Regions from separate parts of the Belliella marina genome, predicted to be linked through region 1. Evidence: riboswitches for the same ligand, from Rfam matches in the RefSeq annotation. Region 1 holds a riboswitch; the other holds the start of a gene.
What was found. A riboswitch is a leader RNA that binds a small molecule or an ion and turns the genes downstream of it on or off. The one in region 1 is predicted to bind thiamine pyrophosphate.
Positions count from the first base shown of each region.

Region 2: it holds a riboswitch for thiamine pyrophosphate, as region 1 does, so the genes downstream of both, ACFSKL_RS04875 (TonB-dependent receptor) here and thiS (sulfur carrier protein ThiS) in region 1, are expected to answer to the same signal.

Region 1 is NZ_JBHUHR010000045.1:57,802-62,570, forward strand. It holds gene ACFSKL_RS17250 (valine--tRNA ligase) at 1-1,999, shown strand, start outside; gene ACFSKL_RS17255 (nucleotidyltransferase substrate binding protein) at 2,184-2,657, shown strand; gene ACFSKL_RS17260 (nucleotidyltransferase domain-containing protein) at 2,651-2,965, shown strand; TPP riboswitch at 3,128-3,220, shown strand; gene thiS (sulfur carrier protein ThiS) at 3,312-3,515, shown strand; gene thiC (phosphomethylpyrimidine synthase ThiC) at 3,528-4,769, shown strand, end outside.
Region 2 is NZ_JBHUHR010000015.1:135,585-140,353, reverse strand. It holds gene pnuC (nicotinamide riboside transporter PnuC) at 109-729, shown strand; gene ACFSKL_RS04885 (AAA family ATPase) at 719-1,246, shown strand; gene ACFSKL_RS04880 (fatty acid desaturase family protein) at 1,591-2,655, shown strand; TPP riboswitch at 2,751-2,847, shown strand; gene ACFSKL_RS04875 (TonB-dependent receptor) at 3,034-4,769, shown strand, end outside.

The DNA.
Region 1 (4,769 bases):
CTTGACCATAGCCACCACAAGACCGGAGACAATCATGGCAGATGTAGCGATCTGCATCAATCCAAATGACCCCAGGTTCACACACCTCAAAGGAAAAAAAGCAATTATTCCATTGATCAACCGTGCCATCCCTATCATTGAGGATGAATATGTAGACATGGAATTTGGTACGGGCTGTCTGAAAGTGACTCCTGCCCACGACATCAATGACTACGAACTGGGTATCAAACACAAGTTGGAGGTTATCGACATCCTAAACGATAATGGTACACTCAATGAAAAAGCCCAGATTCTTGTAGGTGAAGACAGATTCATCGCCAGAAAAAGAATCGGAAAAATGTTGGACGAAGCAGGTCAGTTGGATAAGATCGAAGAATACAAATCCAATGTTGGCCATTCGGAGAGAACAGATGCTGTAGTTGAGCCAAAGCTTTCATTGCAGTGGTTTTTGAAAATGGAAGACATCACCAAGCCGGCTTTGAGTTCGGTGATGGAAGATGTAATCCAATTGCATCCGCCAAAATTCAAAAACATGTACCGCTCTTGGATGGAAAATGTAAGAGATTGGTGTATTTCCCGTCAACTTTGGTGGGGACATCAGATTCCTGCATACTACCTACCAAATGGTGAATTTGTAGTAGCCAAAACCAAAGAAGAGGCAGTTCAGCTTGCGAATGAAAAATTCGACACACAATATAAATTGGAAGACCTTACCCAAGACGAAGATGTACTGGACACTTGGTTTTCATCATGGCTATGGCCTATTTCCGTATTTGATTCTGGGGTTTTCAAAACAGGGGAGAAAAACGAAGATTTGAAATATTACTACCCTACCAATGATTTGGTGACTGCACCGGAGATTTTGTTCTTCTGGGTAGCCAGGATGATCATTGCGGGTTATGAATATACTGGTGAAAAACCATTCAAAAACGTCTATCTCACAGGTATCGTAAGGGATAAGCAAGGAAGAAAAATGTCCAAATCTTTGGGCAATTCACCTGATCCATTAGAGTTGATCAAGCAGTATGGAGCTGATGGTGTCCGTACGGGAATGCTCTTCTCCTCTCCTGCCGGAAACGACCTTCCATTTGATGAAAAACTGGTTGAACAAGGCCGTAACTTCTCCAACAAAATATGGAATGCATATAGGCTGGTAAGTGGATGGGAAATTGACCCGAATATTTCTGGAGAAAGCAACCAAGCAGCAATTACCTGGTTCGAAAACAGATTCAATGAAGCTTTGACGGAGATTGAGGATCATTTTGAGAAATTCAGAATCTCCGATGCGTTGATGGCAACGTACAAATTGGTTTGGGATGATTTCTGTTCTTGGTATCTGGAAATGATCAAACCTGCCTACCAGGCGCCAATCGATGCCCCTACGCATGCCAAAACGATCGAATTCTTTGAGGATATTTTGAGAATACTACATCCATTTATGCCATTCTTGACAGAAGAACTTTGGCATCAAATCAAGGAAAGAGATACTTCTGAGGCATTGATTGTATCGGCATGGCCAGAAGCAAAATCTTTTGACAGTCAAATCATTACGGAAGCAATACAGGTATTTGAGGTTGTATCACAAGTAAGAAATATCAGAGCCTCCAAGGGAATCTCACCAAAAGAAGCTTTCTCTTTGACTATCAAAACCAAGCAATCAGAACTTTATGGAAGATTTGATGCGGTATTGAAAAAGTTGGCTAATCTGGAAGATGTAAGCTTCGGTGACTCACTTGAAAATGCCGTGAGCTTTGTAGTGAAGGCAGATGAGTGCTTTATTCCGATGGAAGGGCAAGTAAATGCAGAGGAAGAGAGGGAAAACATCAGCAAAGATTTGGCTTACACCAAAGGATTCTTGAATTCAGTAATGAAAAAACTCAGCAATGAGCGCTTTGTTGCAGGAGCACCTGCTGCAGTCATAGAAAACGAAAGAAAAAAGCAAGCCGATGCAGAAGCCAAAATCAAGACACTTGAAGAAGCTTTGGCAAAATTGGGTTGATTATAAGGAAAAAGGCCTTTGGGAATTAATCTTAAAACTATGATAAGATTAATTCCAAAGGCCTTAATTTAAACCATTTAAATTTTTTATCGATTCAAATGCTTTTTTTTTAATAAATTAGTATGGGTTTAGAAAACACAATATTGTTGTGCTTTTATCAATTTTGTAAATTTCAATATCAATAATGGAAGACGAGAACTTAAGATGGCATCAGAGGTTTAATAATTACAAAAAAGCACTAGCTAAACTTGAACAGGCAGTTGTAAGGATTGAAAAAGATTATCAAATCGATGATAAAGGTAGAATTGATGCAGATGATTTCTTAGATGATATATTAAAAGAAGGACTTATACAGCGCTTCGAATATACACACGAACTTGCTTGGAATGTCATGAAAGATTTTCTTGCAAATTCAGGGAATGTGGGGGTTTTTGGCTCTAAGGATGCTACAAGGGAAGCCTTTGCTACAGGATTGATTATAAATGGTGAGGTTTGGATGGACATGATCAAAAGTAGAAATAAAACTTCCCATACTTACAATGAAGAAACTGCTGATGATATTTTTATGAAAATCGTTTATGAATATTTAAAAGAGTTTTTGCAATTCAGGGATAAGCTAGAAGAAATCAAGAGCGGGAATCAAGGTGAATTATGGTAAGATTTGGGCTTAATCCGTATATTATTGAAAAGATCAATCAGGTATTTCAAAAACATAATCAAGTAGAAAAAGTCATACTTTATGGTTCTAGGGCTATTGGAAATTATAGAATTGGATCGGACATTGACCTTACTTTGATTGGTGACAATCTAGACCTTACCACTTTACAATTAATTGAAACTGAATTGGACGAGCTATTGCTTCCCTATAAATTTGACATATCACTTTATAGACAAATTGCGAATCAGGACTTGATCAAGCATATTGAAGAGTTTGGTAAAGTCTTTTTTGAACGGATTAAAACCTGAAAGTTTACTAAATACTCTTTCAGGTATTCAAACTGTCCGAAATTGTTTAAATAAGATTGAGTTCGGGAATTTTGCTTGAATTTTCGCTTTGTTTTTTTTTAAAAGAATAAACTCATTAAAACAAACTCCCCTTGCAATTCCAATTTGTTTTCTATAGGTTTGGGACAACTTTAGGGGTGTCCTTCACGGACTGAGATCATACCCTATGAACCTGATGCAGTTAGTACTGCCGAAGGGAAAAGTGAAGAATTGCCCATTTATCCTTCGATGAATGGCATTTTCGTTTTTTTGATCCGTTGTTACGGGCCACTCCTGAAGTTATATGTTCAATCAAACAATTTCAAGGATGGATATTACCGTAAACAATGAACCGCTCCAGATTTCGGACACTTGCTCTATCACACAGTTACTTCAAAACCATGTTCAGCAAAATCCTGAAGGTATCGCTGTTGCTGTCAATCAGTCTGTGATACCAAAATCTGAATGGGCCAATACTTTCATTGCCTCTGGTGATACGATCATCCTTATCAAAGCTACACAAGGAGGATAAAACCATAAGCAAATGAAAACAGAACAAACACCTAACAACCAAAGTATTTCGACCAGTCCATTTCCAGCTTCCAAAAAAGTCTATTTGGACGGTGAGCTGCATGCGATTCGGGTCCCCATGCGTGAGATTTCATTGCATGACACACAACCGCACATCAAAGGCCTACCAGCCACCAAAAACCCGGCAGTGACGGTCTATGATACCAGCGGTCCCTATACAGACCCCTCCTATCAGGTAAACCTCGAAAAAGGTCTGCCTAGGAATTTCGAAAAATGGATACTCCAAAGAAACGACGTTGAGTATCTTTCGGATATCAGCTCTGAGTATGGCAAAAAAAGAAAAAATGACGACTCTCTGAACCCGATTCGATTCCCTAATCTGAACAACCCCTTGAAAGCATTGCCTGGAAAAAACGTCTCACAGATGCATTATGCCAAACAGGGTATCATTACACCGGAAATGGAATACGTTGCCATCAGGGAAAACCAGAGGATTGCAGAATTGGGGAAAAATGATATTGGTAACAAATGCCTACTCCACCAGCACGATGGTAATAGCTTTGGGGCAAATACCCCTAAAGGCTTTATCACCCCTGAATTTGTCAGACAGGAAATCGCTTTGGGTCGTGCAGTAATCCCTGCAAATATCAACCACCCGGAAGTAGAACCAATGATTATTGGCCGCAATTTCTTGGTAAAGATCAATGCCAACATTGGAAACTCAGCGGTGAGCTCCAACATTGAGGAAGAAGTGGAAAAGGCAGTTTGGGCTTGCAGATGGGGAGCTGATACAATCATGGATCTTTCCACAGGAAAGAATATACACGAAACCCGTGAATGGGTCATCAGAAATTCTCCCGTACCAATCGGTACTGTCCCAATCTATCAGGCTTTGGAAAAAGTAAATGGCAAGGCCGAAGACCTGACTTGGGAATTGTTCCGGGATACTTTGATAGAGCAAGCAGAGCAGGGCGTGGATTACTTCACCATCCATGCAGGAGTTTTACTCAGGTATGTTCCGCTTACAGCAAAAAGGATGACGGGAATCGTATCCCGTGGTGGTTCGATTATGGCAAAATGGTGTCTTTCCCACCACAAAGAGAACTTCCTCTATACACATTTCGAAGAGATCTGTGAAATCATGAAAGCCTACAATGTCACTTTCTCCCTAGGGGATGGTTTGAGGCCTGGAAGTATCGCTGACGCAAATGATGCGGCACAGTTTGGGGAACTCGAAACCTTGGGCGAACTCACC
Region 2 (4,769 bases), on a different contig from region 1:
ATTATCCGCATAATTTCAAGCGTATAATTTACCTGTTGGCATCATTGCGGATAATCATAATAAACTATTTCTTTTGTTCCAAAGAAAAATATTGACTTAATTCGCCACATGGATTTTGAATGGATAATGGAAGGCCTCCGTGAAGGGATCGCAGCTATGACCTGGTTAGAAGCTGTTGCTGTGTTTTTTGGCATTGTGAGTGTATTTTATTCAATCAAAAAAAACATCTTGGTATTTCCTACAGGCATGGTCAGTACTTTGATTTATGTGTATATCTGTCTGAAGTATAAACTGTACGCAGATATGGGCATCAATGCATATTACTTTGGGATGTCCATCTATGGTTGGTATCTCTGGAGCAGACCAAGCCCAAGTGAAAAAGAATTGCCTGTCACTTGGTTGTCCAAAACCGGCATCTTGAAATCATTGGTCTTGTTTTTGGTTTCTTATGTCCTATTATATTTTGTTCTTTCGAGGTATACTGATAGCGATGTGCCTTATTGGGACTCTTTTACCACTTCATCGGCGTTTGTTGGGATGTGGCTCATGGCCAAAAAGAAAGTTGAAAACTGGATAGCTTGGATTATTACAGATTTGGTTTCTGTACCTTTGTATTTGTACAAAGGGCTGATGTTGACATCTTTTCAGTTTTTGTTTTTCACGGTATTGGCTACCATCGGCTTGGTTTCATGGATGAAATCTTCCAAAAATATAGCATATGGAAGTTAAAAAGGTAGTGATTATCGGTCCGGAATCCACGGGGAAGAGTACACTTTCGAAAGCATTGGCTGCCACATTTGGTGAGCATTGGGTATATGAATATGCACGTCAATATCTAAATGATCTGGGAAGAACCTATCAATATGAAGACTTGCTTGAAATAGCAAAAAAACAGATTGGGTTGGAAGATAAAAAGCTGAAAAAATCAAAGAATATTTTATTTATTGATACTGATTTGAACGTAATCAAAGTGTGGAGTGACCACAAGTTTGGTAAGACTGACCCTTGGATTTTGGAACAAATCAAAAAAAGGAAATATGATTTATACCTTTTGACGGATATTGATATTCCTTGGGAAGATGATCCACAAAGAGAACATCCAAACCCGGAAATGAGAAGTCACTTTTTCAATATTTACAAAGATTTGCTACAGGCATCAGGGATTCCGTTTGAAATAATCAGTGGAGGGTATGATGAGAGGTTTGTAAGTGCAATGAAGGCATTGAAAAAACACGGCATTTATTGACTTTTTCTTATTGTAGAATCTGGTTACCCGTTTTCTTGATGATGTCTGCTTAAATTGGTTTAAGCACTTTGTCTGCAGCAGTTGTTGGGTTTCTGCCATCGGCACTTGTTTACTTTGCGTAGTTGGTGATTATCCGTATTATGATGTCTTACTAATTACTCGCTTGCAAAGAAGTAGGTAATCATATTGTTAAATTAACTTAAAACAAACAGAATCAATTAGATGATCTTTGTCAGTTTTTGATTTTCTAAATTTATTTGGTGTATCTTTATAGAGGAATTTGAAATATTTGACACCCGATTTATTTTTCTTCCCCAGTAATCATTATCATTAAATACATTATCATGCGTCCCCCTAGATTCAGTGCCGCATCTTCGTTTCATTCAGATTTGAAATTGAGGATCAAAAATTACTTCACAGAAAAAAATCTCAAGCAAACAGGAAATTTCTCTCTTTACCTAAAAGCCATTTTATTGGTGGCTGGCTATATTGCCACATATGTTACTTTGGTGTTTTTTACACCACATTGGTCTCTTGCTTTGCTCGGATGTGTGCTTTTGGGCGCGTTGGCGGCAACCATCGGATTCAATGTCATGCATGATGGGGCACATGGCAGTTTTAGCAAAAAATCTTGGGTCAATGAACTTGCGGGAGTATCCATCAATTTTCTTGGCGCCAATGTGTTTATGTGGAAAACTAAGCACAATGTCGTTCACCATTCATTCACAAATATTGATGAGGTTGATGATGATATGAATGCCAGGCCATTTTTGAGACTTTGTCCACACCAAAAATTCCACAGTATCCATAAGTACCAACACAAGTATTTCTTGTTTGTATATTCTTTGTTGTATCTGTACTGGGTTTTTGTGACAGATTATAAAAAATATGCTACCAGAAAAGTTGGTGTCATTCCGATTCAGAAGATGACAATATCAGATCACCTTTCATTCTGGGGATTCAAATTGCTACACATTGTTTTGTTTGTTGTCATCCCGATTTATTTTGTGGGGGTATTGCCGTGGTTAGTTGGATTCTTGCTTTATGGGGTTGCTACCGGTATTTTGCTCAGTGTGGTTTTCCAGCTTGCGCATTCGATCGAAGAGACCTCATTCCCTATGCCTCATGTTGAGACGAATAAATTGGAAGATGACTGGGCGGTTCACCAATTGAAGACAACTGCCAACTTCGCCACAAACAACAGGCTACTCTCTTGGGTAGTAGGTGGGTTGAATTTTCAGGTTGAGCATCATTTGTTCCCAAATATTTCCCATGTACATTATCCTGCAATTAGCAAAATCATCAAAGAAACTTGTTTGGAATATGGGATCCCATATTTGGAACACCCGAAATTAAGGATGGCTTTTGCTTCCCACGTAAATCACCTAAGAACACTTGGACGTCCATAAGTATTTTAGATTTTTATTTTTCCCGCTGTTCACTTGAGCAGCGGGTTTTTTTATGCTCTTTTTGGTTATTAAGCTTTTACACCTACATTTGTACCCAAGATCATTAGGGGTGCCTTAAAATTTCGGGCTGAGATCATACCCACAATACCTGATCCGGGTAGTGCCGGCGAAGGGAAATGAGTAACCGATGACAATAGGAATTGATTGAAGCCTTTCGTGGGGTTTGACTCAACTATCAAGCTCAGGCTGTACTGAAGCAAGCATATTGGCTGTGTTTGATTATTCGATTTGGTAATAGGGTGAACAAAATGAAGAAAACCGTCCCCTTGGTTTTTGGAGATTCAACCAAACTGCCTTGGCAGTATGCAAGCAATAAAAATGAAATACTTAGGATTTACATTGGCAATGATGCTGGTGTGTTTAGTCGCTTCTGCCCAAAACAGAATCAATGGAATAGTCCAAGATGCCCAAACGGGGGAGCTTTTGTTTGGGGCTAATCTTATCCTAAAGGGTACAGGACGTGGTACAAATACGGATCATCAGGGGAAGTTTGAGATCACAAATGTTCCTAAGGGGACTTTTGATTTGATTGTGTCATTTTTGGGGTACGAAACTCAGAGGGTAAGTGTTGATGTCCCTCTTACGGGTGAATTGAATATTTCATTGGCACAGAGCAGCTTATTTACCGAGGAGTTTGTAGTCTACGGAACTCGGGCGACTGACGTCACGCCTACGACTTTCCAAAATATCAAAAAAGAAGATATCGCCAAGCTCAATTTGGGACAGGATATCCCAATGCTTTTGAATTACACGCCTTCTGTCGTAAGTTTTTCTGATGCAGGGGCAGGTGTGGGTTACACAGGGTTGAGAATCAGAGGTTCGGATCAATCAAGAATCAATGTCACTGTCAACGGCATACCGATGAATGATGCTGAATCTCATGGAGTCTTCTGGGTGAATATGCCTGATTTTGCATCTTCGGTCGACAATATGCAGATCCAAAGAGGTGTAGGTACTTCTACAAATGGGGCAGCTACTTTTGGGGCAAGTATCAATATCCAGACAGATACTAGAAAGGATGAAGCATATGGTGAAATCGATAATACCTTTGGGTCATTCAACACCAGAAGACATACCGTCAAGGCAGGGTCAGGATTGTTGAATAACCGCTGGACTATTGATGCAAGATTGTCCCAAATCACCTCTGATGGGTATATGGATAGGGCTTCCTCGAATCTAAGGTCTTACTTTCTGACTGGTGGTTACCATGGAGAAAACCACGTATTCAAATTGAATGTGTTCTCAGGGGCAGAAAAAACCTACCAAGCTTGGGAAGGGGTGCCGGAAGCACTGTTGGAAACCAATAGGACTTTCAACCTTTATACTTATGATAATCAAACTGACAACTACCAGCAGGATCATTACCAGTTTATCTACACAGGAAAAATCAACCAAAACTGGAAGGCGAATGCAGCTTTGCATTACACTTATGGGCGTGGATATTATGAGCAGTTTAGACAAAATGATCGGTTGAGTAGTTATGGGCTTACTCCTGTAGTCATTGGAGAGACCAGCATATCCAGAATGGACATCATCCGAAGAAGGTGGCTGGACAATGATTTTTATGGCGGGGTGTTTTCGTTTAATTACCTTTCCCATGATGCCAAATGGGATGTGGTACTTGGTGGAGGAGCAAACAGGTATGATGGGGACCACTTTGGTGAAATCATCTGGATGCAGTACGCAGCTGATGTGAACATCAGAGACAGGTATTATGACAATGTAGCGGTCAAAGATGATAGAAATGTCTATCTAAAAGGGACATATGAGGCTGTAGACGGACTCTTTCTTTATGGTGATCTGCAGTACAGAGGGGTGGATTACAGATTTGATGGTATCAATAATGACTTGAGGGATATATCTGGTCAAGTAAGCTACAATTTCTTCAACCCAAAATTTGGATTGACTTATCAAACCCGCACTGGAAAATCATGGTATGCATCCTACGCAGTAGCAAACAGAGAGCCTGTGAGGAGGGATTTTACGGATTCTCCGATTATAGACAGGGCACCACAGGCCGAAAATCTACAAAATATTGAAGCTGGTATCAAGGC